4 regions of the Staphylococcus caprae genome follow, and region 1 is predicted to be linked to each of the others. Evidence: predicted binding sites of a transcription regulator. Region 1 holds the regulator's gene; each other region holds the start of a gene.
The links. Region 1 encodes Rex, which represses fermentation and respiration genes when NADH is low (regulators of the CRP and FNR family bind a similar motif). Its sites were predicted from a motif close to TTGTGAAATATTTCACAA; they were not measured.
Positions count from the first base shown of each region.

Region 2: JMUB898_RS02825 (nitrate/nitrite transporter) is a predicted target of Rex. The motif match lies at 4,186-4,203, and genes of this name have one in related genera.
Region 3: JMUB898_RS12570 (DUF3147 family protein) is a predicted target of Rex. The motif match lies at 5,476-5,493, and genes of this name have one in related genera.
Region 4: JMUB898_RS05955 (citrate synthase) is a predicted target of Rex. The motif match lies at 5,493-5,510, and genes of this name have one in related genera.

Region 1 covers NZ_AP018587.1:953,983-961,652, reverse strand. Annotated here, with positions in the region: gene JMUB898_RS04535 (sucrose-6-phosphate hydrolase) at 1-461, opposite strand, end outside; partial or broken gene JMUB898_RS12855 (LacI family DNA-binding transcriptional regulator) at 560-655, opposite strand; gene JMUB898_RS04530 (ammonium transporter) at 786-2,036, opposite strand; gene JMUB898_RS04525 (sulfurtransferase TusA family protein) at 2,215-2,439, opposite strand; gene JMUB898_RS04520 (YeeE/YedE family protein) at 2,452-3,546, opposite strand; gene JMUB898_RS04515 (hypothetical protein) at 3,820-4,107, opposite strand; gene JMUB898_RS04510 (redox-sensing transcriptional repressor Rex) at 4,197-4,838, opposite strand; gene JMUB898_RS04505 (ABC-F family ATP-binding cassette domain-containing protein) at 5,197-7,128, shown strand; gene JMUB898_RS04500 (MutS-related protein) at 7,470-7,670, shown strand, end outside.
Region 2 covers NZ_AP018587.1:629,659-637,328, reverse strand. Annotated here, with positions in the region: gene JMUB898_RS02850 (cation:dicarboxylate symporter family transporter) at 1-153, opposite strand, end outside; gene JMUB898_RS02845 (DUF3139 domain-containing protein) at 333-698, opposite strand; gene JMUB898_RS02840 (nitroreductase family protein) at 819-1,448, opposite strand; gene JMUB898_RS02835 (MarR family winged helix-turn-helix transcriptional regulator) at 1,613-2,059, shown strand; gene JMUB898_RS02830 (Hsp20/alpha crystallin family protein) at 2,349-2,765, shown strand; gene JMUB898_RS02825 (nitrate/nitrite transporter) at 2,869-4,044, opposite strand; gene nreC (nitrate respiration regulation response regulator NreC) at 4,399-5,055, opposite strand; gene JMUB898_RS02815 (sensor histidine kinase) at 5,075-6,109, opposite strand; gene nreA (nitrate respiration regulation accessory nitrate sensor NreA) at 6,119-6,571, opposite strand; gene narI (respiratory nitrate reductase subunit gamma) at 6,591-7,268, opposite strand; gene narJ (nitrate reductase molybdenum cofactor assembly chaperone) at 7,261-7,670, opposite strand, start outside.
Region 3 covers NZ_AP018587.1:2,581,218-2,588,887, forward strand. Annotated here, with positions in the region: gene JMUB898_RS12535 (efflux RND transporter periplasmic adaptor subunit) at 1-412, opposite strand, end outside; gene JMUB898_RS12540 (YIP1 family protein) at 656-1,306, shown strand; gene JMUB898_RS12545 (helix-turn-helix domain-containing protein) at 1,470-2,039, opposite strand; gene JMUB898_RS12550 (DUF443 family protein) at 2,373-2,990, opposite strand; gene JMUB898_RS12910 (DUF443 domain-containing protein) at 3,196-3,858, opposite strand; gene JMUB898_RS12560 (TetR/AcrR family transcriptional regulator) at 3,943-4,488, opposite strand; gene JMUB898_RS12565 (DUF3147 family protein) at 4,454-4,849, opposite strand; gene JMUB898_RS12570 (DUF3147 family protein) at 4,869-5,228, opposite strand; gene JMUB898_RS12575 (Spy0128 family protein) at 5,714-7,670, shown strand, end outside.
Region 4 covers NZ_AP018587.1:1,232,074-1,239,743, reverse strand. Annotated here, with positions in the region: gene polA (DNA polymerase I) at 1-82, opposite strand, end outside; gene pnpS (two-component system histidine kinase PnpS) at 303-2,000, opposite strand; gene JMUB898_RS05965 (response regulator transcription factor) at 2,000-2,710, opposite strand; gene icd (NADP-dependent isocitrate dehydrogenase) at 2,981-4,249, opposite strand; gene JMUB898_RS05955 (citrate synthase) at 4,304-5,422, opposite strand; gene JMUB898_RS05950 (amino acid permease) at 5,772-7,127, shown strand; gene pyk (pyruvate kinase) at 7,298-7,670, opposite strand, start outside.

The sequences.
Region 1 (7,670 bases):
GGCTTAGGAAATTTCTCTACAGTACCGTCCTCTTTAAGTCGGGCAATCATTTGACTAGATACACGGTTCCAATGATGGTCGCGATGATTACCAGTATACATATAATAGAGATGACCATTATATTCGAAGGCACTACCGCTATACACACCGTGACTGTCATATTTCGTATCCGGCTCTAGTATAGGCCCTTGAGATTCAAAGTGTACCAAATCATCACTGGTATAATTAAACCAATATTTAAGTCCATGTACTGCTCCTAATGGGAACCACTGATGTGATATGTAATAACGCCCATCATAATAGATAAGGCCGTTAGGATCATTTAGCAATCCTGTTTCAGGCTGAATATGATATGTCTGTCTGTATGGAGAAGCATCGACTCGTTTTTTTAGTTCCATAAACGTCTCTGTATCAACATCTTCTATACGTTGATAACGTGCTTCACGTGTCCATTCCGCCATGTTTTCACTCCTACTCTCAACTCATTTTGCTTTCTTCTTAACTTTAATATTTTAACATATGAGCTACGTATATAGATGTAGATTTTTAGTTTTAATCATGAGAATTTTATGGAAAATGAATCGACATTCAAAAATCTGGAAACGATACGTTTAAATACATCTACGCACTTAGCGATATCGGAAATATTTTTCATAAGAAAACTCACCTATCATGTATGTATTAACTCGAACATATTTCATCACATATATATCCTCTTTAAATAAGTGATAGTTCAAATGATACCGACATGATAAATGAGTAAGATTCACTTTCTATATGTTGGACTAGAATTTCATACGACGATTAAATTTATTTAATTCACCATAGAAGTAGGCTTTTTCACCATGAACAATTGCATCGAGTCCAGTTTTGTCTTCTTCTTCAGTCGTTGCTAATGGTGTAAATGACTTAATTATTCTAGCAATCATGTATGTAACAATTGCACTGAATACCACAGTGGCAAGCGCTGCTGCTAATTGTATTAAAATAACTTTGAAATCGCCTGTGTATATGAGACCATTTTCCACGGCATCATTTACCTTGTGAGACTGAAAGACACCTGTAAGTACTGCACCAAGCACACCACCAACGCCATGAATACCAAACGCGTCTAGCGCATCGTTATATTGTAATTTCACTTTAATTAAATTGATAACAACGTAGCATCCGATACCACCAATTACAGCGATAATGACTGCACTAAGATAATTGACATAACCTGCAGCTGGAGTAATGGCTACAAGCCCAGAAAGTGCACCAGATAAAAGGCCTAATAGACTTGTTGTCTTTTTCAAAGCATATTCTAAAATCAACCAGCCAAATGCACCGGCACTTGCAGCGATGACAGTATTGACAAACGATACCATCGCGATTTGATCAAATGTGAACGCACTGCCGACATTGAATCCGTACCAACCTAACCAAACTAAAATACCTCCAATTAGCGTAATGAGTAAATTATGAGGCGTATGCTTTTCTTGTTTCTTTCCTACCCCAATCATAATCCCTAAAATTAAACCAGACACACCTGAGGTAATATGTACAACTGTTCCACCAGCGTAATCGATGGCACCAAGTTTACTAATCCAGCCTCCACCCCATACCCAGTGTGCAACTGGACTATAAATAAATACTACCCATAAACCAACAAAAATAAGATAAGGGATAAATCTCATTTTTTCAGCTATAGAACCTGATAAAATCGAAACCGCGATAGTACAAAACATCATTTGGAATAACATGAAAAGTGCGAGAGGGACATGTGGACTAATAGTTTTAGAAATTGCAAAACCGACGTGATTTAAACCTAGAAATTTAAAACCACCAAGCCAGTCGTTACCTTGGTCAAAACTAATTGAAAAACCAATAATCATCCATGTGAATGTGACAATAACAATTGCTGCCATACTTTGCATAACTGTATTTAATGCATTCTTCGATTGGACAAGTCCTCCATAAAATAAACTAAGACCTGGAGTCATTAACCAAACTAATAATGTACATAAAAATAGGAAAATTGTATCATCCATATTCATTCTTACCACTTCCTTTATCAACATCATAATGAGTGATTGATGGAAGCGCAAAAATCGGTAAGGTAATATTACACGTGGCGTAAGTTTATTTAACATTCTAACTGATATAATTGTATTGAAACGATACAAAAAAGCTAGCGAAATCACACGATTCCGCTAGCCTCACTTCATATATAATTTAAGCTTTCTGAACAGTGATTGTCCATGAAGCATCATCTAATTGTTCATAATTCGTTACTGGGTAGCCATTTTCAGCCGCCCAATTAGGCAAAGCTTCAGTAGCTTGCGTACAGTCAAAGTCTATTTTTAATTCATCGCCTTGATTTAATTCTTGCATTTTCTTTTGTGCTTCTATAAGTGGGAATGGACATACCATACCTACTGTACCTAATTCATGTACCATAGAATAACCTCCTTATGTCGTTTGAGTACGTTGACTTACTGTATTATTTTGAGATTTATTATTTGTCGTTTGTTGCAACCTTTTCATAGGTTTAACGAAAATAAAGTAACTCATAAACCATACTCCAATAATCATTGATCCTAAGCCTATCCATCCTTGCCAACTCATTGTGGCAGTTTCTACAAGGCCATTACCGATTGAACAACCACCAGCTACAGATGCACCAAACCCCATCAGTATTCCACCGAAGGCACTATTACGAATGGTCTTTTTATCAGGAAGGCGCCATTTAAATTCTTTTGAACCTCTTGCGGCGATATAAGAACCTACAAAGATACCAAGTACTAAAAGTACGCCCCAATCGATAAATTTAGAATTACCTGAGACTAAATAGTTTATTAAATTAGCAGATGGCGTCGTAATCCCAAGTCCATAAGGGCGGCCTGTTGATTCGCTCATAGGCCATGCAAGTAGTGCGATTAAACCTACAGCAATACCTGCAACAAATGGATGGTATCTTCTTTCGAATAAATAATGTCGAATACCCGTATGCTTTTGTTTTAATTTAGGCACCATTACCTTAGGTTTACGTAAAGTTCTTACAACTAAAGTGATTGTAATCACTGTTAAAATTAAAACAAGTACCCAGTTCGGAATGCCTGTTGAATGACTTACACTCGCATTCACATTTGTAGGTCGATTGATTACATTCATCAACGGAAGTAATACACCCGTTTTTGTAATTGCAGAAGTCACTGCGTATAAGATGAGGGCAACCCAACTACCTATGAGTCCTTCACCAGCACGATACCACGTTCCAGTGGCACATCCACCTGCGAGTACTATACCTATGCCGAAGATAAACGAACCTATAATGGTTCCAACTACAGGAAATGTATGAGTCGGCACTTTAATAGCTCCAAAGCTTGTCAATATGAGTAGCCCTATACTCTGAACTGTGATTGCTACCAGTAAGGCATAGAACATTTTATTACTTTTTTGAACATACATATCTCTGAACCCGCCTGCGAGACAGAATCTTGTACGTTGCATTACAAATCCTAGTAACACACCCACGATGAGTCCACTAATTATCATCCAAGTCATTTAATCACCTATTTCCGATATAAATAATAAGGTATTATAATGGAAATATTCAAATTTTGCAAACTTATCATTTTTTGACTTTTAAAATTAGAGCTCATACAGATTAAATTACTTTGTTTTCAACAAACTTCAAAAATATATGCACTAAATCCCGAGGGAGAAATGCCAGTCGAAGACTACAGACGGAGACGGCACCCTAGGGAAGCATACGCATATAATTTGAATTACTAATTTTTCTCGGATTTTCAATGGTTTTTACTATATTTTTAGAAATTAATTTATTTTCAATACTGCATTGATTGCTTTTAAATCCTCTTTTGAAAAATGTCTAAACTTATACCATTCATGGTCATTGTAATATATGAATAACTTACCACCTAACAAACCTTTAGATTGCTTATATCGAACAACTTTGTCGGTATCAAACTGCAAGTCAAATGGTGTATGATCTTTGCCATAAGCTTTAAATATTATTGTATGATCATCTAATATTAATTTTCCTGGAACAGTTAACATTTGAGGTATATGTGCTTTATAACTACAATTTGCTTCAACTCTCATTTTTGCGCGCACCCCTTTATATGATTATGTATACTATATCATTTTTTTCATAACAAAAAAGCACCCTTTGACGGATGCTTATCAATGTATTAATTGCCATTACTGTAATTTTTCATAAAGAATAATAATGATTGTAGTTCAATACCTAAATCGATGTGATGAACTTGTACATGTTGTGGTGTCTTGATTCGACTTGGAGTGAAGTTAAGTATCCCTTTGACGCCCGCTTCTACAAGCTGATCAGTAACTTGTTGTGCTACATTTTCAGGCGTAGTTAAAATAACGACATCGATATCTTCAGCTGCTAATCTAGATTGAATCTCATTATTATGTTTAACTACAACTTTACCAACTTGTTCTCCAATTACATCTTCTTTAATATCAAACGCTTCAGTAATTGTCATTTCATCATGGATTGAGAAATTATACGTAAGTAATGCACGGCCTAAGTTACCTACGCCTACAATCGCAATTTTGATTTCGTCACTTTCACTAATCTCTGATTTAAAAAACTCAAGCATACTATCAACGTTATAACCATAACCCTTTTTACCCAATTCACCAAAATATGAAAAATCACGACGTATTGTTGCTGAATCTATTTGTAAAGCTTCACTTATTGCTTTGGAATTCACACGGTCAATACCCTTAGATTTTAATGTACTTACAAATCTATAGTACAAAGGTAAACGCTTTAATGTAGCACGAGGAATTTTAGTGTGTTCTGGCATATCATAGGTCCCCCTTAAAGTTTGAATGAAATATATTTATGTATTCAAACATTTTAACGTGCAAGTTGTAAGGCGTTTAAATATACAAATAATTGCCTACAATGAATACTTAAATATTATACATTATTGATTTTTAAAAATAAATATCCCAGTTTCATGTGATGCGGGAATGCTGTAAAATAAAGATAATTGAGTTAATTATAAGCTTAATCATAAGGTCTCTTTTGGCAAGCGAATTTTATTTTGGAGAATAATAAAGTTTAACAATTAAAAATTCGCACAAAATTAAAAAATTTGAAATCTTATTGTTTATGTATAGTCTATAACTATTTAATTGAATTAGAAAGGTGAGAATCGAATGATACTTTTACAACTTAATGACATCTCTAAATCGTTCGATGGTGAAGATATATTTACTGATGTAGACTTTGAAGTTAAAACTGGTGAGAGAATCGGTGTTGTAGGTAGAAATGGTGCTGGAAAGTCTACACTTATGAAGATTATCGCTGGCGTTGAAAGTTATGATAGTGGTCACATTTCTAAGATAAAGAATTTAAAATTAGGTTATCTTACCCAACAAATGACACTTAATTCAACGGCTACCGTTTTCGAAGAGATGTCAAAACCATTTGAACATATCAAAAATATGGAAAGTCTAATTAAGGAAGAAACTGATTGGCTTGCACAACATACACATGAATACGAATCAGAAACATATAAAGAACATATGGAACGTTATGAATCGCTTACGAATCGTTTTGAACAACTGGAAGGTTATCAATATGAAAGTAAAATTAAAACCGTACTTCATGGCTTAAACTTTACTGAGAATGATTTTGATAAACCTATTAATGATTTTAGTGGTGGTCAAAAAACACGCCTCTCGCTTGCACAAATGTTGTTAAACGAGCCTGACCTACTCTTACTTGATGAACCAACAAACCATTTAGATTTAGAAACTACAAAATGGTTAGAGGACTACTTAAAATATTTTAAAGGCGCCATCGTAATTATCAGTCATGATAGATATTTCTTAGATAAAATCGTCACTCAAATTTATGACGTCGCACTTGGAGATGTGAAACGTTATGTAGGTAATTATGAACAATTTATTGAACAACGCGATCAATATTATGAAAAGCGTATGCAAGAATACGAAAAACAACAAGAAGAAATTAAGCGTTTAGAAACATTCGTAGAGAAAAATATTACCCGCGCATCTACCAGTGGTATGGCAAAGAGTCGTCGCAAAACATTAGAAAAAATGGAACGCATAGATAAACCAATGATTGATGCAAGAAGTGCGAATATACAATTTGGTTTTGAAAGAAATACCGGAAATGATGTCATGCACATCAAAAATTTAAAAATTGGTTATGACGCTCCTATTACTGAACCCATTAATATTGAAGTTTCTAAAGGCGATCATATAGCTGTGATTGGTCCTAATGGTGTTGGAAAGACTACGCTAATTAAAACAATTGCCCAAAAACAAGACAATCTTGGCGGTAGCATCACCTTTGGTGCAAATCTTCAAATTGGTTATTATGATCAGAAACAAGCAGAATTTAAATCGAATAAAACAATTTTAGATTATGTATGGGATCAATATCCTACGATGAATGAAAAAGATGTACGAGCTGTTCTAGGTCGCTTCTTATTTGTTCAAGAAGATGTGAAGAAAATTATTAATGACTTATCCGGCGGCGAAAAAGCACGTTTGCAGTTAGCTTTATTAATGCTACAAAGAGATAATGTCTTAATTCTCGACGAACCGACCAACCACTTAGATATCGATTCTAAAGAAATGTTAGAACAAGCATTAAAACATTTTGAAGGAACTATAATCTTCGTCTCACATGATCGATATTTTATTAATCAACTTGCAAATAAAGTATTTGACCTCAATTATCAAGGTGGACAAATGTATCTCGGTGATTATCAATATTACATTGAAAAAACTGAAGAAGCTGCAGCATTAAAGGCTCAAAAAGAATTAAAAAATGATGCTGAAAATGTGAAGAATGATAGCACAACAAAGCCTTCATCATATATGAACCAAAAGCAACAAAAACGAGATCAAAGAAAAATAGAACGTCAAATTGAACAATGCGAAGCTAAAATTGAAGCGTTTGAAACACATATTTCTTATATTGAAGAACAATTGACGCAACCGGAAGTATTTAATGATCCTATTAAAGCTGCTGAATTAGCTGAAGAAAAAAATGAAACCGAACAAAAATTAGAACAAGTGATGTTTGAATGGGAAGAATTACAAGAAAAATTATAAATCACTAATATCATCGAAGGCACTGAGAAGTAGAATTTCTTACTTTTTAGTGTCTTTTAGTATGTTATTACACAAATATTATTCACACCGTTTATCGTGGATATGATGGCTATCCACAGAGTTATCCTAGTTATCCACAGGTAAATTCACACTTTTGCTCAAAATTATTCGAGTTATTCACCCCTATATCCACACTTTTTAACAGTGTTTATCCACAAGTTACGCACATTTTGTTGATAAGTACGCACGTTCCCTATTGACATTTTCATTTCAGTAAGAAGGTTTGAGTCTAAAATTTATTTATGGAATAATTTAAATATAAATACATAAGGGAGAATTCTATGACTAACAACTTAACTTTAGCACTCATCATTCTCATATTTATTTTACTTGTCGCAATCGTAAATATAGTTGTATCTATAATAGAAAGACGCAAACTTATCACTAAAATAAATACACTTTGGGATAATAAATCAAAATTAGAATCGTTTATACGTCCTAACTCACGATTTGACGCTCAATATCAAACGTATAAAGACGAA
Region 2 (7,670 bases), 320 kb from region 1:
CATTTTAATTAAATTTAAGAAAATGTCACCAAATGGCTTAATGTAATTTGCTACATTATCTTGTCCAAATAATAAAAGCCCCGCGATGACACCTAGTACCAATGCAATAATAACTTGCGTTGGTAAACTTATTTTTCTCTTGAATAGAGCCATAATGCAAACTCCCCTTCATCTGACATCACCTAATTATATCAGATAAAATTAAAATATCTACATAAATTTTAACTTGGATAATGAATAAAAGTTTTAAGGTTCCGCATGAAAAAACAATAAATATTGTAAAAAACACACGATTCCAACGTTTATTTGAAATCGTGTGTCATAAAATCTACTTATTTAGAGGGTTTATAATTTTTATCGAAATCACTGTGTTTAGCTTTTTTGATACTTTTCTTAGTTTCACTATCAAAACCTTCAGAGAAAATACCTTTATTCGTACTTATCGGTTGAAGTACATAAGTCACATTGGGTTCGTCTTTATAAACAATTTGTTTATAATACATTCCTTTTTTCGCACTATATAAAGTCTCTTGTTTTTTGATTTTATCTTGAAGATGGTGTTCTTTAATATAGCTATCCATAAGTTCAATATTTTTATGACCTTGATAAGTTTTTAGCCCAAAGAAAAATACAACAGCTAAAATAAGAGAAATGATTAATATAATTATAATTCTAAAAATAACCTGTTTTCTACTCATGATAGAAACTCCTTTTATACTTATCTTGTTAAGTATGAACTAATTATGATTGTTGTTAAAGAGATTCATTCATATTGTAACAAAATGTTCTCATCTTACTTCATCAATAGCAAACTCATATTATAAATATTCTCTAATTTCATGAACAGGTAATCTAACAGAGCTATGTGCTTCTTGAGCTTTTTTACCAATAGCAATTGCTAACACAGGTATATATCTTTCTGAGTCGTAACCGATAATTTCAGCAATATTTTCTTTATCAAAACCACCAATTGGATTTGTATCATATCCATAAGCTTTAGCTGTGAGCATGAATTGCATTGCCATTAAACTACTATCAATATTTACAATATCTTTCATACCTTCTTTTGAAAGTCCTTTGTAATAAGGAAGAATCCATTCTAACATTTGCGTTTTGATTTCTTCAGTCATGTGTTGTTGGTCTACAGCATCACTATAAATTTGTTCCGCTTTTTCATAATTTTGCAAATCACCAAATATAATAATCATTGCTGATGATGTCGTCAGTTGTCTTGAATTAAATCCAAATGCATCTTTAAGTTTAGCTTTACCTTCATCACTATCAACAACGACAATTCTCCATGGTTGCATATTAACTGAAGAAGGTGCCTTTGTAGCTTTAATTATGATTTCATCCATTTCTTCATGTGGAATTTTATAGTCACTGTCAAATACCTTTACCGATTTTCTTTCATTAAGTATTTCATTAAAATCATTTATTCTGCTCATATCTCAATTCCCCTTTTTCTATATTCGTTTGAGTTTTACAATCAAATAAATTTGATTCAATTGCACCCTAAATTTAATTTAAAACAATTTGATTATAGTGATGAAATCAGCACTTGACAAGTCATACACTTCATAATATTGTTACTTTAACAAGGAGTGATTTAATGTATGTAGAGAATAGTTATTTAAGTAAACAATTATGTTTTTTATTTTATGTTTCGTCCAAAGAAATCATTAAGAAGTACACGAATTACCTTAAAGAGTATGAACTTACCTACACAGGTTACATAGTACTAATGGCGATCGAAGATGATGAGAAACTTAATATTAAAAAACTTGGTGAACGAGTATTTCTAGACTCGGGAACACTGACCCCCTTATTGAAAAAGCTTGAAAAGAAAAACTATGTCGTTCGAAGCCGTGAAGAGAAGGATGAACGTAATCTTCAAATTTCACTAACAGAACGAGGTAAAGAAATAAAAAAGACTTTATCAGATATCTCGATGAAAGTTTATAGTGAATTTAATATCAATCAAGATGAAGCTAAAGAATTAATTGCGAACTTACAAAATTTTGTTTCTAAAAATTTTGATAAAAATCTAGAAAAGTAATACTAGCAGAGAAGAGACAAAAGTAGACTTTTTGAAAATCTTTGACACATTCAACTTCGGCATAAACGGCACAACTTAATAACAACAGTATGTATAGTAAGCTTTTGTCTTATTCTCTCGTACGAACCAAATATTTTTTTACTCATAATCCCTACTAAACTTATATAAATACCTCTTTTTTAAAAGTGTTCTTGCTTTACCTATTTCAACTCAATTTATATAATGAAGTTGAAATTTAGGTGTCCTATCATCAATTGATTATCTAACACTTTTTAAGGAGTGGAGTATAATGAATAGTAATGAGTTCTTTAATAATAATTTTTTCAAAAATGATCCTAGCGAATTGTTTAAAGACATAGGCAAACAAGTCTATAATCAATTTTCATCAAGCGCCTTCCCTACAAATATTTATGACACAGACGAGGCATATATCGTAGAGGCAGAATTACCTGGCGTAAGTAAGGAAGATATTTCACTCAAATTTGAACAAAATATATTATTGATTAAAGCCAATAAAAAGCTTAAAAATGAAAACCAAAAAATACAGTTAAACGAACGTTCAACTGGTGAATTAGAAAGACATTTTAAGTTCGATGACATTAATAAAGAAGCGATTACTGCTAACCATGCAGAGGGCGTTTTATACGTTACATTGCCTAAAGTCATCGATGAAGACGAGAAAGCGACAACGATTGCAATTCAATAAATAAAATTTAACCCTCAACTCTATCAAGAATTGAGGGTTATAATGTATATGCTTAAGCAATCGTATTTTAAACAAATAGTAAAATTAATTTGTCATATATTAGCTATTTGTCGTATATCGTTGAAATGTTAGAGACGTTTTCCTTTTTATATAAATGAATCATTGTCATTAACGCAATCAATGCGAATAACACAAGTAATCCAAAGGCAAGATGACTAGATCCTGTTAAACCAGTCACAAACGTGATGACTAAAGGTGGGAAGAAACCACCTAGTCCTCCCATCATTGACACGATACCATTAGCTGAGCCAGCTTCTTTTGAGAAATATGATGGAACTAATTTAAAGACAAGACCATTACCAATACCCGCACAAATACTTATCGCTAAGCAACCAATTGTGAAGTGAATCATACCATCAAATAAACTTAAAATCATGCCTCCTATAATCAGGAACATAAAGTCTATGATAAGCATTTTTACTGCATTAAATTTATCCCCTAACACTCCACCAAGTGGTCTTAAGAATGTTGCAAGTGCAATAAATACTCCTGAACGAATACCCGCATCTACTTTATCAATTTCAAAATGATGAACTAAATAATTCGGTAAAAATAGACCAAATGCAACAAAAGCACCAAACGTAATAAAATACCACAAACTTAAATAATATAATTTATAATTTTTCGATAACACTTTCATTTGTGACATTAAAGGTACTTTAACTTTCGTTTCTTTATTATCTCCCAATAAGAACATTAATACTGCAAATAAACCGATAATAATTAAGTAACTTCTTACTGTACTTTGCCAACCTATTAAACCAGCAAGAACAGGTGCACAAAAAGATGAGATCGCTGTTCCTATATTTCCCATTCCATATATACCGTTAGCTAGTCCTACTTTATCTTTAGAGAAATATTTTGGTAAAGCCGTTACACCTACTGAGAAGATTGCACCCCCTACTCCTAAGAAGAAGCCACATACCATAAGCATTGTCGTGCTTTGTGCTTGTCCCAAAAAGAATATAGGAAATAACAAAATAATAAAACTGCTAAAAAATACCCATTTAGCACCAATTATATTTGTAAGATAACCAAATGGTACACGCAAAACTGATCCTAAAATGACCGGAATAGCTAAAATCACAGATACTTGGCTAGCCGAAATTTGAATATCTTGAGTTATAAACGGCATCAATGGAGAAATAATACTCCATGCCATAAATCCAACTATTAAACTTAGCGTTTGTAATGTAAGCTGATAAACTCCTTTTTTCATGTTGTTTTCACCTTCATAAAATTTATAGTAAACAAATATTAGTACCGCGCCTATCATCTGATAAGAGGTCAAAATTAAAAGTCGTTAAAAGCGAATAAGTGATATAGACACAGTACTAATTACAATTTAATTTTAAGATGATTGTGAAAAAATGAACATAAGGATTTCCCCTGATTTAGAGCTTCTTTTTCCCTATAATAAATTGAGTTATTAATGTGCTGAACCTAGAGATGAGTTTCCTCTCTTGAAAGTCGCGACTCAGCCTTTAAATACAAATAGCTATGAAAAACCGTTATCGATTTTTCATAGCTATTTTTGGTTTGTTATATTCTTAAAAGTGAGCGTTCTACTCATTTAAAACTCAAGCAATTTCTTTTTCAACGCATATTCAACAAGTTCTGGTTTACTTTTAAGATTTAATTTATTCATTATATGCGTTTTGTGTGCTTCGACCGTCTTTACAGACACAAATAACTTTTCAGCGATTTCTTTATTACCGTATCCTTTGGCAATTAAAGGCAAGATTTCAAGTTCTCGTTTAGACAAAACTTTAAATGGGTCTGATGAATAATTAACTTCTTCTTGGTTAGATTGATTAATAAATTCATTAACTAAAGAAGTGGTTAATTTCATATCAATATATGTTTCCCCTCTATATACCGTTCTCACAGCCAATATTAACTGTTCATCAGGCGCATTTTTCAAAATATAACCTTTCGCACCACTTTTCAGTACATGAAACAAATATTCTTCATCATCATACATTGTTAAAATTAAAATTTTTGTCTCTGGGAAGCTTTCAGAAATTTTGCTTGTAGCGACTAAACCTGATTCGCCAGGTGGCATACTTAAATCTAATATTAAAACATCGGGTCTATACTCTAAGACCTTTTGATATGCTTCCACACCATCTGCTGCAGTTGCTACAACTTCCATATCTTCTTGATAGTTTAATATCATTGAGAATCCAGTCCTTACTACAGCATGGTCATCTGCTATAACAATCTTCACATTAATTCCCCCAAGATTTTTATATAGGTATATCTAACGTTACGATGGTTCCCTTGTTAATATGAGATTCAATGTTAATATTTCCATTAACTAATTCAGCACGTTCTTTCATGCCGTAAAAGCCCAACCCTGATCCTTTAGGCTTATCCTCAATATTGAAACCCTTTCCACGATCTACAACTTCAGCTAGTAATCTATTGTCACTTTTATTAATATTCACTTCTATTTCGTTTACTTCAGCATATTTTAATGAATTTAATACAGCTTCTTGAATCACACGATATACCACCGTTTCAACCTCATTATCAAAACGCATACCTTTGATATTAGATTGATAATTAATTTGAATACCATAATTCTCTTCAAACTGTTTGAAATAAGAATTAAAGGCAGCCTCAATACCTAAATCATCCAATGAGGAGGGTCTCAATTCGACTGATAGATTTCTAATGTCATCAATGAGTTGCGATACTAAACCCTCAATATGCTGCGCACTGTCTACTAAATTTTCATCTTGATATTTATATTTTAAAAGTCGCAGTTCAACATCAATATTTAACATTTCTTGAATCACACTATCATGAAGTTCACGAGAAATTCTTTTTCGTTCATTTTCTTGTGCTTGAATCGATTTATGCAACATCTTTTGTTGATACATTTTTTCTTGTCTCTCAATTTGAGGAGACACATTTTGTAAAGTAAACGCACTAATCCCTCTGTCTGAATCAATCGTTTGATATGTAGCCGTAAAAGGTTCTACTTTATTATCTTTCGTCTTCATAAATACTTGGAAATTTGATTTCTGTAGTTGATTTTCTTCTAAAAAACAATTCTCACAAGATTGAATATCATATTCATTAGAATATCCTTCACAACGATTGCAAATTGCATGAGTCATCGCATTATAATTATCTTCTTCAGATAAAATATCGCTAGCGGCGTCATTCATCGCTATAATTTTACCGAGATGATTCACAAAGACAATCTTTTCAGTCGTCGCATCGTAGTACTTATGCAATAGTGCTTCAATACTGCCTTCTAGTTTACTTTGCATGGTTATCACCTAATTCATTTCTGTAAAAAATCCAATTTGACTTTGTATATCAAGTTGTTCTAATGTCTGTGGAAGAGGTTGATGATTTCGTTGACCTAACAATAATACACCATACATTTGTTCATCAAGCCATAATGGTACTGCTACTACTGCTGTTAGTGCTTCATTCAAGATGATGGGAAACTTTATTTTCTCGGCTTGAGTTAATGCCATATCTACATCTGCAATAACCATACGTTTCCCTGTTTTCATAACAGTACCAGCTAAGCCTCTGCCCTTTCTTAAAATAATAAGTTTGTACCGTTCATTCGTATTTCCTGAGACATATTTCCATTTAATTGGAGAAGATCTATGATAATGCTCATACATTGCAATTGCGCCAAAATCATAACCTTCGTTCTTTCTCAATCGATCTAAATTATCTTGTAGACTTTTGTTGTGTAATAAAGATTCTGGTTTCAACTTACCCATCCCCTCTTCATTAAACTTTATTTTTCCGATAAATAATATATCTTCTATTCATATATGAAAGCGGGACACTCCACACATGAACCAATCTCGTAAATGGCCATAATGCAAATATTGTGAATCCTAATAAGATATGAACTTTAAAAGATAACGGTACATTTAACATAAGGTCAGCATTAGGTGAAAACATAAATAAATGTCTAAACCAAATGGCTATGGTTTGGCGATAGTCAAAATCAGGTTGGACTGCATTCGTGAAAATAGTTGAATAACAACCCATTATCAATATGATACACAGAAGAATATTAACGAATATGTCTGAAAAAGAACTTAAACGTCTTACATTTTTGATTGTAAGTCTTCTTAACGTAAGTAACATCATACCTAATAATGTTATTATACCAAAAATACTTCCTATATATACCGCACCAATATGATAAATATGATTATTAACTCCAACCGCTTCAAGCCAATTTGCAGGTACCAATAAACCTACCACATGCCCAAAAAATACTGGAATAACACCTAAATGAAACAATAAACTGCCCCATTTTAATTGTTTCTTTTCAATTAATTCGCTGGATTTCGCCGTCCAAGAAAATTGATCATATTTATAGCGTGCTAAATGTCCAATAATGAAAATAGTTAAACACAAATACGGATAGATAATCCAAATAAATTGATTAAGCATGGCTTTCCACCTCTCTAGGCGACTCGATACACGCTTTTAAAGTCTTTCTTAAAGCTTTAATTACATACGCATAAGGGTTATTATTTTTAGCAAGTTCATTAGCCATTTCGTAAGTTCCATCTTCAATAATCATAATAATTAATTGCAAATTTTCCTGTGCTCGGTCATCATTCTCCCAATCGGCAATTTGTAAGAATTGAAGCATCAATGGTAGGTAATCTGACAACTCGTTATCTACCATTTTAAGTCCAAACATTTCATACAATACTTTCAACTTAGCTAACATTTGTCCGCGTTCTTTCTGAGTATCAAATTTATTATATGTCATGTATAAAGGATAATTTTTACTAAAATCAAACGTATCCGTATAGATGGCTTTGATTTCAAATAAAGAATATTGCA
Region 3 (7,670 bases), 970 kb from region 1:
GGTCTTGCGTAAGCTTAGATTGTAATTGGCTATTATTCGGACTTTGATTAATCTTTTGATAATCATCATTCACTTGGCTTTGTGCTTGATTCACTTTATTGGCTAATTGTTCACGTTTACTAGCATTCGTATCATAATTAATTAAACGATCCCCTTGTTTAACCTTCTGTCCATCATCTACAGATGCACTTAAAAATGTTCCAATTGAACTGTTATTGTTGTATGTTTTTACAGATTTAGGAGAAGCTTTCCCCTCCAAACTGATAGGTGTTTCTTTTTTAACTGTATATGTATCGTAACCTTCACTGTCTTTTTTACCTGAACCATTCACTTGTTTCACGATAAAAGCAGCGATAATTAATAATAGGATGATTGCAATTCCTATGATGATCCACAATGTTTTCTTTTTCATATCTATTTCTCCTTAATAATTAATTACAATTGGAATGATAACATACTCGTAATATTAGTAATATTTTATTTAAGAGAAATTTACAAAATCTTAGAATAGTTAAAATTAAAAAAACATTATTTAGTTAAAATGATTTAGTACTCACAAGTAATTTTAATCAAAAATTTAAATTGCGTATTTTATTAAATAGAATAAAATGTTAACCTTTTACTATCACAATTAAACAAAGGAGATATACATAATATGGAAAATCAAAACATTGAAAATAACCAACTAGAGAATTCAAGCGTTCCATTTGTAAGTCACTTTAGTAAATTAAGAGAAAATCCAAAGTGGTTAGTGAAGTTATTAATTCTAATAGTTTTAGCATTAATAACTGCATTCGTAAGTTACTTGGCTACGAAAGATACTGTAATATCACAATCTAACGGTCAAATGAATTCAGGATTATACTTGATAATTTCATTATTCACCGGTTTCTTCGGTATTCTTTTTAATACAGCAATAATTTTTGTGATTTTCTTAGTTATTTCTAAAATATTTAAATCTGATGCTAAAGGTAGTAGTATTTTTTCTGCTGCACTTTCATACGCGATTATCATTGATACTTTCTCACTTATTATCACTATTATTCAAGCATTATTTGGATTAAGTATTTTTGAATATAAATTAGATAGCTTAAATATCTTTGCTAAAGATAATAAGTACCTTATGGCTATTAGTTTAACTAATGTATTAAAAGCATTTTTAACAGGTGTAGTCTACTATTCAACAAGTCGTTTATCCAAGAAAACATCAATCATATTAGGCATCGTTGCTTTAGTTTTATTAGTTGGATTTGGATTAATAAGTGGAGCTTCTGGTCAATCAATGCCAAATATGAACACTAAATAATCACAAGAGGTACAAAAATGAACTCAGGATTAATATTATTGATAATCATTTGTTGTGGTATGATACCAATTATTATTAGTTTGAATGAGAAAAAGAAAAAATAATTCTAACCACAAATTAAACTCCAGTATATTGAAATCTTACTGGAGTTCATTTATTTATGTTATAGAAATTTATCAGTCAATAATATACTCAAGTAACCTATTAATACTAACACTCCCACAAAAGAGATAAGTGACATAAATGATGTAAACACATCTCTAAGTTTCATAGTTTTTATTTCATTTGGATCTTTACCATTCATAAAAGCTACTATTCTATCATAAGTTTCTATATCATTTTTTATCTTAATTCTCTCTACTTTATTAGATGCAAATATACCTATTAAAATTATAATGTAATCAATTCCTAAGCCCCACCAACTTAAATAATGAATAAGAGGACCTATCAAAATTGCACTAGTTAAAAATGGTATAATCATCATCCACGTCCAAAAATTTAATTCCTTTTTATCTCTTGTTAATTCCAATTTCTCCACGTCTCCTTTTACAAGATCGTCTAAAGAAACATTAAAAAGGTTACACATCATGAGTAAATTATGAATATCAGGATAGCTCTTATTATTTTCCCAGTTAGATATCGTTTGTCTTGAAACAAACATTTTTTCAGCCAGAAATTCTTGTGAATAACCATCTCTTTGTCTAAATTTTTTAATTTGATTACTAATATCCATATTTTTAACCCCTAATTGTTTTTATAGCGATCTTTCATAAATCATTCACTTTATTTAAAAGTGATAATTAAATTGAAACGTGTGTCTTAAATAAAAACTACCAAAGTTCTTTTACAACTTCATCCTTTTTGTTGTTAAAATCCTTTGACATCGCGGATACTTAAGTCTTCTTACACTATCCTCTATACAACCCGCATAAAAAAACGCTCCTTCTAAATAAGGAACGTCTACTTAATCGTCTCAAGTTTATAGCTCTACAATTCTTTTTAGATTATTATTTTCATATGTTTAGAACTTTACTTCTAATATAATTTTGTAGTTATATTTACACATTCAATTCATTATTTTGGCATGCACTTTTCTATCAGAAATTGAAGCTATATTCATAAATAAAAATGCCAAAAATATTCCTAGCCAGCAAATATAAATCATAATATTTTGTACATTATTAATAACCATTATATAAAATAATCCCACTACTAAGTAAATTGCAATAACGTAACAAAATACCATAAGCGCAAAATTTTTGAATGATGGAATCAGTCTTACTTTTTGTTTACTGTTCTTATTGAACGATTGATGTTTCAACTTCTTTCTTAAAGCTAAACGAAGCCCAACCACAGCAACAAATCCAATTAAAAACATGATTAGAGTCCATATTCGACTAATATTTATATCCATTAAACCCACTATACTTCTTAACAATACACTAATTATGACACCTATCCCACCAGTTATCATACCTTGACTAGCACCACTACCATTTGAAAATATATCTAAATTATTAAATTCTTGGTAAGTAAGTTTTGTGTATTTAATAGGTATAAACCAATTCAACATAGGAAATAGATAAGAACACCAATTTTGTTCTAAATCGACCATTAAATATTGATTATCTTTTTGAATAATTTTATACCTAGGATTTTTATAGATTGTATATACCAGTTCCATTATGTATATGTTCGCTCCATTTCATTGGATTTACTACTTTTTTGATTTTATTGACAGCTTCTCCAACATTATGTTCGACTTTTTTTGCTTTGTTACTACTATATTCGGAGCTATTTTTAACGTTTTTAGATTCCCTTAACGACTATGGACCTTCGTCATGCTAATTAGTTAACAATAAAATCAAATGCAAACTGCAACAAGCGTCTTATTTTAGTGACTTAGTAACAGAAGATTTTATTTCATGGATTTCAACATTTTCTTCCTCCATAGGATACAAGAAATAATTTGTTAAAGTTATTATGAATAATAATATCATTCCCGCTATTAGTATTAGTAAATTAAATTTATTAGATACTATAAATGCATACATTCCCAAACAATACAATATACTAAAGTAACAAAATATTCCTATACTTTTAAAAATATATTTACGTGGCGGAATTAACAAAGCTTTAATTTTATGATTACTATATTTAATTTCTATATGCTTATTGTTAAAATAACTTAACCATAGCCTCAAAAGCAAAACTGATGAAATTGATGTTATAACTGAAAATAACAAAAAAATTGAGTTAACTGATATGTCGAACTGATGTACAACCGTTCTGAGTAAAGTACTTATTATTATGGATAAACATATAGGAAAAACATAATTGGACTTTTTTACTTCGGATTTCTGTTTAGTCATTAATCTTTCTGCAGTCGTTTGATCTATTTCTCGAAGATATCTAGGAAACAGATAATTAATAAATGGAAAAAAGTAAGTAAATATATTTTTTTCGATATCTAAAATATAAAAGCTACCGCTATATATAATTAATTTATAGCGATTGGATTCTCCTATCGATTGAATAGTTCCTTGAACCATTTCACCAACTCCATTTCATAGGATTGACATCCTAATTCACTTACCTTCATGCTTTCTCACAAAATTCCTATAACTCTAACTTCTTTAATTTGGCTTATACGCCTGAATAATTTTTTTCAACATCTTTTCAATGTAATTTTCATCTAAAGAATCAGGTTTAATTAATATATTAAAGTAAATGGGTGAGAAGATGAGATCTATAAATAAATCTTGTTCTTCATCTTTAATATGATTGCTAATAATCTTTTTTAATGTTTTACGGTTGTTATTGAAATAATTAGTCATGAACATTTCACGTGCTTCGATTTGTTGGTGACTGACAAGTATTTCAATAACTGCACTACCTAATTTCGTTTTATAAATATCTTTAATTTTCACTAAAAATTGAAACAAATCTTCATATAAATCGCCATTATCGTCTATAAATATTTTGTGAGATTGTTCAACAAACATATCCATAATAATTGAAGCTTTATCTTTCCATCTACGATAAATCGTTGCTTTAGAGATGCCTGTATTTTCCGAGATCTGATCAATTGTAATGTCCCTAAAGTGCGTTGTTTCAAGTAAACGATTAATTTCATCATAAATTTTCTTATTTATCGTTGGATCTTTCGGTCTTCCAGCCATGTTTATCCCTTCTTTTACGGAAAATAAATTCAACCATTTCAAAAATAACTAATGCACTTACAAACCATACAACAAATCCGCCAATAATACTAACTAACCACATTTGAGTAGCTTGAAGAAGACCCCAAGTAGCTAAAATACTAAAGAGTACGCCGATCATGCCAAAGACTGCCCCTCTACTCACGTGCATCGCAACCTTATCGCCAAATTGCATACCAGTGATAAACATTGAAACTAAGAACACAGCTGGGAATGTTGCAAAGATACCTCCAAACTCTTTCCAAGGTAATACGACTGAGACGATATAACTAATCAATACCGCAAATCCACCTACAAGAAATTTTATTAAAACTAATTTCATTACTTAAATGCCTCCATCATTAAATATGTTTGACTACAAATATTGCTACAGAAATGACTAACCAACATACAATTGCAAATATCGTTCCGCTCTTATAATTTCTCTTACCTATAAATAAAGAAGTTAAAAAGACAGTAATGATACAAGATACAATTCCAACTACAGCGCCTGTACTTAAATGTATAGACATTTGAATAAGTTGATGTCCTCTATGGTCTATAGCTAAAGCAATAACAGCGGCCAGGTAGACTGCCGGCATAGTAGCAATAATGCCACCTAATTTACCGCCAACTTTGTCTGCTATCACTGATGCCAGTGCGACAGCGAGACCACCTATAACGAAATGAAGAATAGCACTAGAAATCGATATTCCAAACACAATAACCCTTCTTATCAATTAATTATTAAACGAAACGTTTCGTTTACTTTTAGTTTAAATCGATTAAAGGTTGTTGTAAACATATCGTTTAAAATACCTAATTTTCTAAAAATACAAATATTCATTGTTTCACGTTAAACAGTGATTCAAATTATTGAATATGAAAGAAAATTTACTAAGTTTAAAAGTGCGTTCGTCGAATTGAACGGTTTGAGGTTAGTAATAATTATCTTTATTTTACGTAGTATTGTGAACTTTTTTAGATGCGTGAAATTCGGCTTACTGAAAAACGATTATGCACTAAAACGTCATGAAGAAAAAGAGAGTAATTAACTATAAATAACGAAATCTCATTATCTGTAAACGGTGTTTTGCTATTTATATTATATTTATGACAATTTAGACACAAAGTTGTTTTCTATTTTATATATTTTATAATTAAATTAAAGAAATTATTTAATTCATCTAAGAAAGGACATCAAGCTATGAAATTAAAAACAAAATATCGATTCTCTATCAGAAAGTTTTCAATAGGAACTGGCTCTGTATTACTAGGTGCCTTTTTATTCGTAGGCTTTCAAGATGTAGCTCATGCAGATGAAATCCACAATAACACGTCACTTCAATTAGGTGATACGACTTCTAAACCACAACCTTTGGAAAATGAAGTGACTAAGTCATCAAATTCAGAAATATCAACCCAAACTCCAACAACTAACACGACTCAATCTGAAAACACTTCTAACACTAAAGAAACTGATTCTCACATTACTAGCGAAAAACCTAAACAAATAACAGATAATACGAATGCACAAACAACTGCATCTTCGTCTACTACGAACAAACAAAAAGTACATACTCGTGTACGACGTTCTACAACGTCACCTATTACTTCAGAAGGTGTATTAACTGATCACGCAACTATCGCTACGCCTAATATGGATAATCCAAATGGTGCGACAGTTAAAAATAGAGAGGTCGTAACTCCACAGCCTAAAAATTCAAATACAACACCAACGCCAAATGTAGTATTTGAAGCAAATCCTGACCCTAATCAATACACCATTGCTATCACAGATCTTACAAATTTTAATACTACATACCATACAAAATATTATTATCGTTTATCAAAACCGTATGACGACTCTGATGATATCACTATTCAATTGGTAGACGGTGTAAATAATTCTATTGTTGAAACAAAATCAATCAACGCAGATGGTGTAGTAACGTTTGGAGAAAATAGTTTGGCACATGTTGTAGCAACTCAAGACCCTAACAAAGCTAAATATGCCTTACTAGATTTCACGTTTCTACATACTCTAAATCAATTTAAACAAACTGTGCCAGCGATTAAAGTGCAATTCAAAAGTGATAAAAATGGTAATCTTGGTAATCAACGTACGAGTCTAAGAATTTTTGACGTTTATAATAGTGCGAATGAAGGAAATACATCTCCTGATCCTCAGTATTTTATTCCGATAACCGCTTCTCTAACAACGCACTATCGTGTAATAAATAAAAATAATCCTACATTCCAAGCTGATAAAAACGATATCAATACACAAACTTATGAGCCAGATCATACTGAACAAGAATTAGCTCATTATACAATTCAAGGTATGGGAGGACAAACATACACCGCTTCGAATGTTCGTAGATTTAAAGGCTATAAATTATATCAAACTGTGAGTCCTGATAATATGTCTGGTACATTGATATCTGCATACCCAGTAGGATTAAGATATGTAGATGCTACAAATAGTAACGGTGGTATCAAACGTATCAAAGAGGTAGTAGGCGAAGACGGCACAACACGTGTTGAAATTTGGACACTATCTATCGACCATATGTCAGAGGCCGCTAAATCAACTGGTATTGACACTACTAACTACGTGAGAGTTTATGCAGAAACGTTAAAGCCTGGTGAAAGAAACATGGAACATCTAGGTGAATACATTGATATACCTGGTTATCCGAAACCATTTAAAATACAACCAGCAAGTGAAGGTGACGCTGCAGGTATGCTTTTCGCACCTAAACAAGTCATTAACGGGGTTCAAGTTGGTTCTGGAGGTAACTTCCGCTTACAAAACTTTTTAGCAAGAATTAAACCAGCAGACTATTACTATACTACGCTTGATCCAGTTGAAGTAACGTTAAAAGTGCATAATATAATTAAGGGCGATCATAATCAAACTCCAGGTGAATTCACCTTTAATATAGAGGCAGGCCCTCATTCACCAACAATTCCAGATGCTTCACAATCAAAAACGAATGCAGAGGATGGTTCAGTAACATTTGATAAAATCGCGTTTACTAAGCCAGGTACCTATACTTATACAATTACTGAAAATAAAACAAATTTAAATCCTAATTATGATGCTGAACCGTTGCGAGTAACTGCTACAATTACTGTTATTGAAGAAGACGAGATGTTAA
Region 4 (7,670 bases), 280 kb from region 1:
CAGCTTTATTAGAAAGTAATGGCAAAGCATAAAACGCTCTAAAACTTAAACTGTTACCATCTATTAACACTAATTTATCCAAAATACGTAACCTCCAGAACAGATTTACATACATTTTAGCATACATAGGGAAGCTTAACGACTATAGTGCGTTTAGCTTCCCTTAGTGCATCATAGAAATGGTTAATGATTTATCATTTAGCAGTTCTTAGTGCATTTAAACTGAAGTTAAATGCAAACATTAGATCTACCACCTCTTAATAAAAAAGCTGAGACTTAATTGTCTCAGCTCCTTTAAAAATTTATTCATCTATAAACGTTACTTTAAATGTTGAACCTTCTCCTGGCTTACTACTTACACTAATTCGACCATTATGCGCTTCAACAATATGCTTCGTAATAGACAGTCCAAGACCTGTACCTCCAGAATCTCTACTACGTGCCTTATCCACTCTATAGAAACGTTCAAAGATATGTTTTTGATCTTTGGCACTAATTCCAATACCAAAATCTTGAATTTCTAAATTAACTTTTTTACCTTCTCTATAAACTCGAACAATAACTTTACTGTCTTCAAGAGAATAATTAATTGCGTTAGAAAGTAAATTTGTAATCACTTGAGCAACTTTATTCTCATGCGCTTCGATAATCACATCTTTCTCAATTTCTGACTTAATTTCGATATTTTTATTCGTAGCTTGAGTTTGTAAATTATCAATCGTATTATAAGCTAACTCAGACAAATTCATATAGCTTGTTTCAATTTCATTTTGCTGTTCTATATGCGATAAATCTAATAAATCCATGACCAATGATTCAATTCTGTTCGATTCTTTTAAAATAATATTTAAAAACATCTCGAGTGATTGCTCATCATTTTTAGCCCCTTCAATGAGGGTTTCAGCAAAACCTTTGATAGAAGTAATTGGTGTTTTTAATTCATGAGAAACATTTGCTACAAATTCTCTTCTAAGATTTTCTAACTTTTGGAGATTCGTAATATCATGAAGAACAACAACCATACCTTGTAATTTCTTCTTAGATTTAGATAGTATTGGCACACAAGAAACATCAAAGTATTTCGTATGTACATTATTAATATCTACCTCTATTTGATCGTAGATAACCTTTTCAGTTCTGAAGCTCTCGATAATGAACTTTTCAATACTATCATCAAGAAATCCAATATAGCTCTTATTTTCAACAATTTGCTCTGGACTAAAAACTTCATAATAGGCATGGTTGGCAACAACGATTTCTCCATGCTTGTCGATCATTAAAACAGAACTCGGTATATTTTCAAGTGTCGTTTTCAAACGGTTTGACTGTATCTTTTGTCGATTATTTAACTTCTGTAACCTTCTAGCTAACTCATTCGTAGTCACAAATAATGCGCGTGTTTCTTTAACATTACTTTCAGGGACACGAACATGATAATAACCATCTGCTAATAGAGATGTCGCATACGTCACTTCATTAATAGGTCTTATATATGTTCGATTAATACTTCGTGAAGCTAAATAAACTGTGAACAACACGATGACGCCTATTATAGATAAGTATTTCCACATCTCTCTTTGAAGATTAATAATTTCATCATTAATACCACTTATGTATACAGTTTTATTACCTATACTTTCTTTAAAAGTATAGCGCATACCGATTTTCGTTTTTTTAGATATTAAATCGGAAGGATTAGCTTCATTGTCAATTCTTTGATCAATTTTACTTTTATCACCAGAAGAGAATATGACGTGATTATCATCTGCATTCTTAATGACAACGACATTTTGTTGATTATCAGCAAGGTTATCGATTTCTTGACCTTTATTATGATTAAGAAGGTTCACATAGTTATGTGCTTCGTTTCTTAATTCACTAGTTTGATTGCTAGTTAAAGTTTGATAAATCGTATTATGAATAATCGCACCTAAACCAATAAAACTGATGATCGTTATCGTACTAATTAATAATAATAAACGGTGATGAAATTTTAGCATTAAGCTTTAGGTCGCTCCAATTTATATCCTAAACCACGTACCGTTTTAATTAATTTAGGTTGTTTAGGATTTTCTTCTAATTTATCTCTTAGGTGACTAATATGTACATCTACAATTCTAGAATCTCCAGCAAATTCATAATTCCATACAGAATTTAACATATGTTCTCTTGTAATCACGCGCCCTTGTCTTTCGATTAAGTATAATAATAATTCGAATTCTTTAGGTGTGAGTTCTAACAATTCTTCATCTTTATATACTTCGAAAAATTCAGGACGAATACGAATGGAATCAATGATAATATCTTCCTCATCCGTATCTTCTTTTTCAATTTCACTAACAAATTTTGAACGTCTTAAAATAGCTTTTACTCTCGCAACCACTTCTCTAGGTGAGAAAGGCTTAGTCATATAATCGTCAGCACCTAATTCAAGTCCTAAAACACGATCAAATTCGTCATCTTTAGCAGTTAACATTAAAATAGGTACTAAATTTTTATCAGATCGAATTGATTTACACACCTCAATACCATCTTTTTTAGGTAACATGACGTCTAATACTATTAGCTCAGGTTGTTCATCTTCAACCTTTTGTAGTGCCTCTTCGCCGTCATAAGCGACTTCAACTATGTATCCTGCTGTTTCTAAATTATACTTTAGTAAGGTCACGATTGATTGTTCATCATCAACCACTAGTACTTTTTGTGACATGGTGTGCCTCCCTATTTTTTATTACATTTACATTATAACTGAAGTTCAAATAAAAATAACATAGCTACACATCAATTTTACATAAACTTAACAAAACATATAGATTTATAGTTATATTAAGAAAATATTTCTTTAATATTGCCTTAACATTAATTAAGTTATCACCTTTTGAATCAAAAAGATATTGATAAATTAAAAATTTACATAATCTTTAAAAAAACGGATTGGCAAGAGCCAATCCGTTTGATAACACTATCGATTAAAGCGTTATTATTTTAAGTTTTTGATTAATTCATCAGCAAATTCTGAAGTTGAAACTTCTTTTGCACCATCCATTAAACGAGCAAAGTCATAAGTTACAATTTTAGAAGCGATAGTAGCTTCGATTGAATCAGTGATTTTATCAGCAGCTTCTTGCCATCCTAAGTGTTCTAACATTAATACAGAACTTAAGATTTCAGAAGATGGGTTAACTTTATTTAAACCAGCATATTTAGGAGCTGTGCCATGTGTAGCTTCGAAAATAGCGTGACCAGTTTCGTAGTTAATATTTGCACCTGGAGCGATACCAATACCACCAACTTGTGCAGCTAAAGCGTCTGAAATGTAGTCACCGTTTAAGTTCATAGTCGCTACAACATCGTGTTCAGCTGGACGCGTTAAGATTTGTTGTAAGAAGATATCAGCAATTGAATCTTTGATAATAATTTTGCCTTCTTTTTCAGCTTTATCTTGAGCTTCATTAGCTGCGTCTTTACCTTCTTTTTCAACAATTTCATCATATTGTTGCCAAGTGAATACTTTGTCACCAAATTCGTTATGAGCTAAATCATAACCCCATTGTTTAAATGATCCTTCAGTAAATTTCATAATGTTACCTTTATGAACTAAAGTAACAGATTTACGATTATTATCTAATGCATATTGAATTGCAGCTCTTACTAAACGTTCTGTACCTTCTTTTGATACAGGTTTAATACCAATACCTGAAGTTTCTGGGAAACGAATGTTTGTTGCACCCATTTCGTTTTGTAAGAAATCAATTACTTTTTTAACTTCTGAAGTACCTTCTTTAAATTCGATACCTGCATAAATGTCTTCAGTGTTTTCACGGAAAATAACCATGTCAACATCTTCTGGACGTTTAACTGGTGAAGGAACCCCTTGGAACCAACGTACAGGGCGTAAGCAAGTAAATAAATCTAATTCTTGTCTTAAAGCTACGTTAAGTGAACGAATACCGCCACCGATTGGAGTAGTTAAAGGACCTTTAACAGCAATTAAATATTCTTTAATTGTGTCTAATGTTTCTTGTGGTAACCATTCTCCAGTTTCATCGTAAGCTTTTTGTCCAGCTAAAACTTCTTTCCATTCGATACGTTTCTCACCGTTGTAAGCTTTTTCAACAGCTGCATCGATAACACGGCTAGCCGCTTTCCAGATATCTGGGCCAATTCCATCGCCAATAATAAATGGAATAATTGGTTCATTAGGTACATTTAAACCTTCATTAGTACGAGTAATTTTTTCTGCTGACATAAATCTAACCTCCAAGTATATTTAAGCTTTCAATTAATACTATATGTGATTTTATTATCTTTCTTCAATAGGAACATACTTACGATTTTTTTCACCAATGTATTGTGCTCTTGGTCTCATGATTCGGTTGTCTCTATACTGTTCTAAGATATGAGCAATCCAACCTGATGTACGACTTACTGCGAAAATTGGTGTGAATAAATCGTGAGGAATATTCATACTGTGATAAACAGTTGCACTAAAGAAGTCTACATTTGGAATTAAACCTTTTTCTTCTTTCATGCGTTTTTCGATTGCTAGTGAAATATCAAATAATTCACTTTGACCTGTTTCTTCAGTGATTTTACGGCTCATTTCACGTAAATATTTAGCTCTAGGATCGCCATCTTTGTATACACGGTGACCAAAGCCCATGACTTTATCTTTATTCGCGAATCTTTCGTCTAAATAGCTATCAACATTTTCAATACTTCCTACTTCTTTTAACATAGCCATAACACGTTCGTTTGCACCACCGTGAAGAGGTCCTTTTAATGAACCAACTGCAGCAACAACACCTGAATACATATCTGAAAGTGATGAAACCGCACAACGTGCAGTGAACGCAGATGCATTTAATTCGTGATCAGCATGTAAAATTAATGCTTTATTAAATGCTTCAACTTCTATATCTGTAGGAAGTTCTCCTCTTAACATATATAAGAAGTTTGCTGCGTAACTTAAATTTGAATTTGGTTTTAAAGGTTCTTTCCCTTCTCTAACTCTTGCGAAAGCCGTTACTAATGAAGCAATTTTCGCTTGAATGCGAATTGCTCTATCATATTTCTTCTCATCAGATTCATCTTCAGCATCTGGATCAAAGTGAGCAATATAAGATACAGATGTACGAACTGCTGTCATAGGATGAACATCATCAGTTACGTACTCTTCAAAGTGTTTGTAAACTCTTGGATTAAGAGTCATGTACTCGAATAATTTCTCTTTCAATTCTTTAAGTTCATCTTTATTAGGAAGTCTATAATTCCATAATAAGAAAATGATTTCTTCGAATTGGGCATTTTCTGCGAGATCGTCAATATCATAGCCCGCATATGTCAATTGACTGTCAATTATTGAACTGATTTTAGTTTCAGCTGCAATAACCCCTTCTAAACCTCTTTGTAATTCTGCCATGATAAATTTCCCCTTTACTGTTTCTTTATGAAATGGCTTTCAACTAGTATTATAGCTAAATTCAAACAATTTGTGAAACATTATAAATCACTTTAAACATGTAAAAATGGTATATTGGCTTGACCTTTTTGTGTGTTATTATCTCTAAAAGAGCGTGAAATTCAACTTCAAACCATACTATAATTATTAAATTTCAAAAATGTAGTTATATTTTCGTTTAGTTATCAAGAATGATTACAAAAAAGAAATATACATTTTAGTGAATTTTCACACTTTTTTGCGAAAAGAATTGTATAAATAGCCTTATAAGTGCATAATATATATTATCTTATAGTAAGGGAGATGTCTTATGGCTGAAAATTTACAAAGAGAATTGAGCAATCGTCATGTTCAATTAATCGCCATCGGAGGCGCTATAGGAACGGGGTTATTCCTTGGTGCTGGTCAAACAATTGCAATGACGGGTCCCTCAATATTACTCACCTATATCATTATAGGTTTTATGTTATTCATGTTTATGCGTGGATTGGGAGAAATCATCATTCAAAACACTAATTTCAAATCATTTGCGGATGTTACGAACAAATACATAGGTCCATTTGCTGGCTTTGTTACTGGTTGGACTTATTGGTTATGTTGGATTATTACAGGTATGGCTGAGGTTACAGCTGTTGCTAAATACGTAAGTTTCTGGTTCCCAGAGATTCCTAACTGGATTAGCGCGTTATTCTGTGTACTTATTTTAATGTCATTCAACTTGTTAAGTGCCAAATTATTCGGCGAATTAGAGTTTTGGTTTGCTATCATCAAAATAGCTACAATTATTGCATTAATAGTTGTTGGTATTGTTATGATTTTATTTGCCTTTAAAACTCAATTTGGACACACAAGTCTAACTAACTTATATCAACACGGAATATTCCCTAAAGGAGCATCTGGATTCTTTATGTCTTTCCAAATGGCACTTTTCTCATTTGTCGGAATAGAAATGATAGGTGTTACTGCTGGTGAGACCAAGGATCCTGAACAAACAATTCCTAAGGCAATTAATAGCGTACCTATTAGAATATTAATCTTTTATGTTGGTGCTTTAGCAGTCATCATGTCTATTATTCCTTGGTACAAAGTTGACCCTGATAATAGCCCATTTGTTAAACTATTTACTTTAATAGGTGTACCTTTCGCTGCTGGTTTAATCAATTTCGTAGTATTAACTGCCGCAGCATCATCTTGTAATAGTGGTATATTTTCAAATAGCAGAATGTTGTATGGATTATCTAATCAAAGACAAGCGCCACCAGCGTTCTCCAATACAAACAAAAATGGTGTACCACACACAGCTATTATTGCGTCATCTGCATTATTATTAATTGCAGCGTTATTAAATTATATCTTCCCTGACGCAACAAAAGTGTTTACGTATGTTACGACAATCTCTACTGTATTATTCTTGGTTGTATGGGCTTTAATCATCGTTGCCTATATTAATTACAGTAGAAAGAATCCTGAATTACACAAGAAAGCTACTTATAAATTACCAGGCGGGCAATTTATGGGTTATGCAATTTTAATTTTCTTTATCTTCGTATTCGCATTATTATTTGTTAATGTTGATACAAGAAGAGCCATTTATATAACTCCTGTATGGTTCTTTATTTTAGGATTAATGTATTTGAGATATAGAAAAGAAAGCAAACACGCATAAATAATCATAAAGGAGGATGAGATTATAAGTGATCTCATCCTCCTTTAATGTATTTGCAGTAAATGTCTGAATTGAGAGCTTGCTAATATCAAGCGTATATCTATCTCTACATACTCAATAAAAAACACTCTCCAACATCATGTCGGAGAGTGTTTTCTCTAAATTGATTATTAAAGTACGTTTGCATATCCTTCAAAGATTTTACCTTGAGCTGCGTCAACTGTAACTAACATATCATTTTTAATTTCTTTTGTTGCTTTTTCAACACCTACTACTGTTGGAATGCCTTTTTCTAAACCAACGATTGCACTTGGTGATGTAATTCCATTTTCTTCAGTTACTAAACCGATTGCTTTTTCAACATATGGAACTAACGTTTCGTCTACTGAATTAGTGATGATAACTTTATCAGATAAATCTTTACCTTCTAAGTCACTTGCACTGTCAGCAATAATGGCATGTCCTACTACAGAGCCACGACCTACACCTTGTCCACGAGCGATTTCATCGCCAACTAAGTGAATTTTCATCATATTAGTTGTG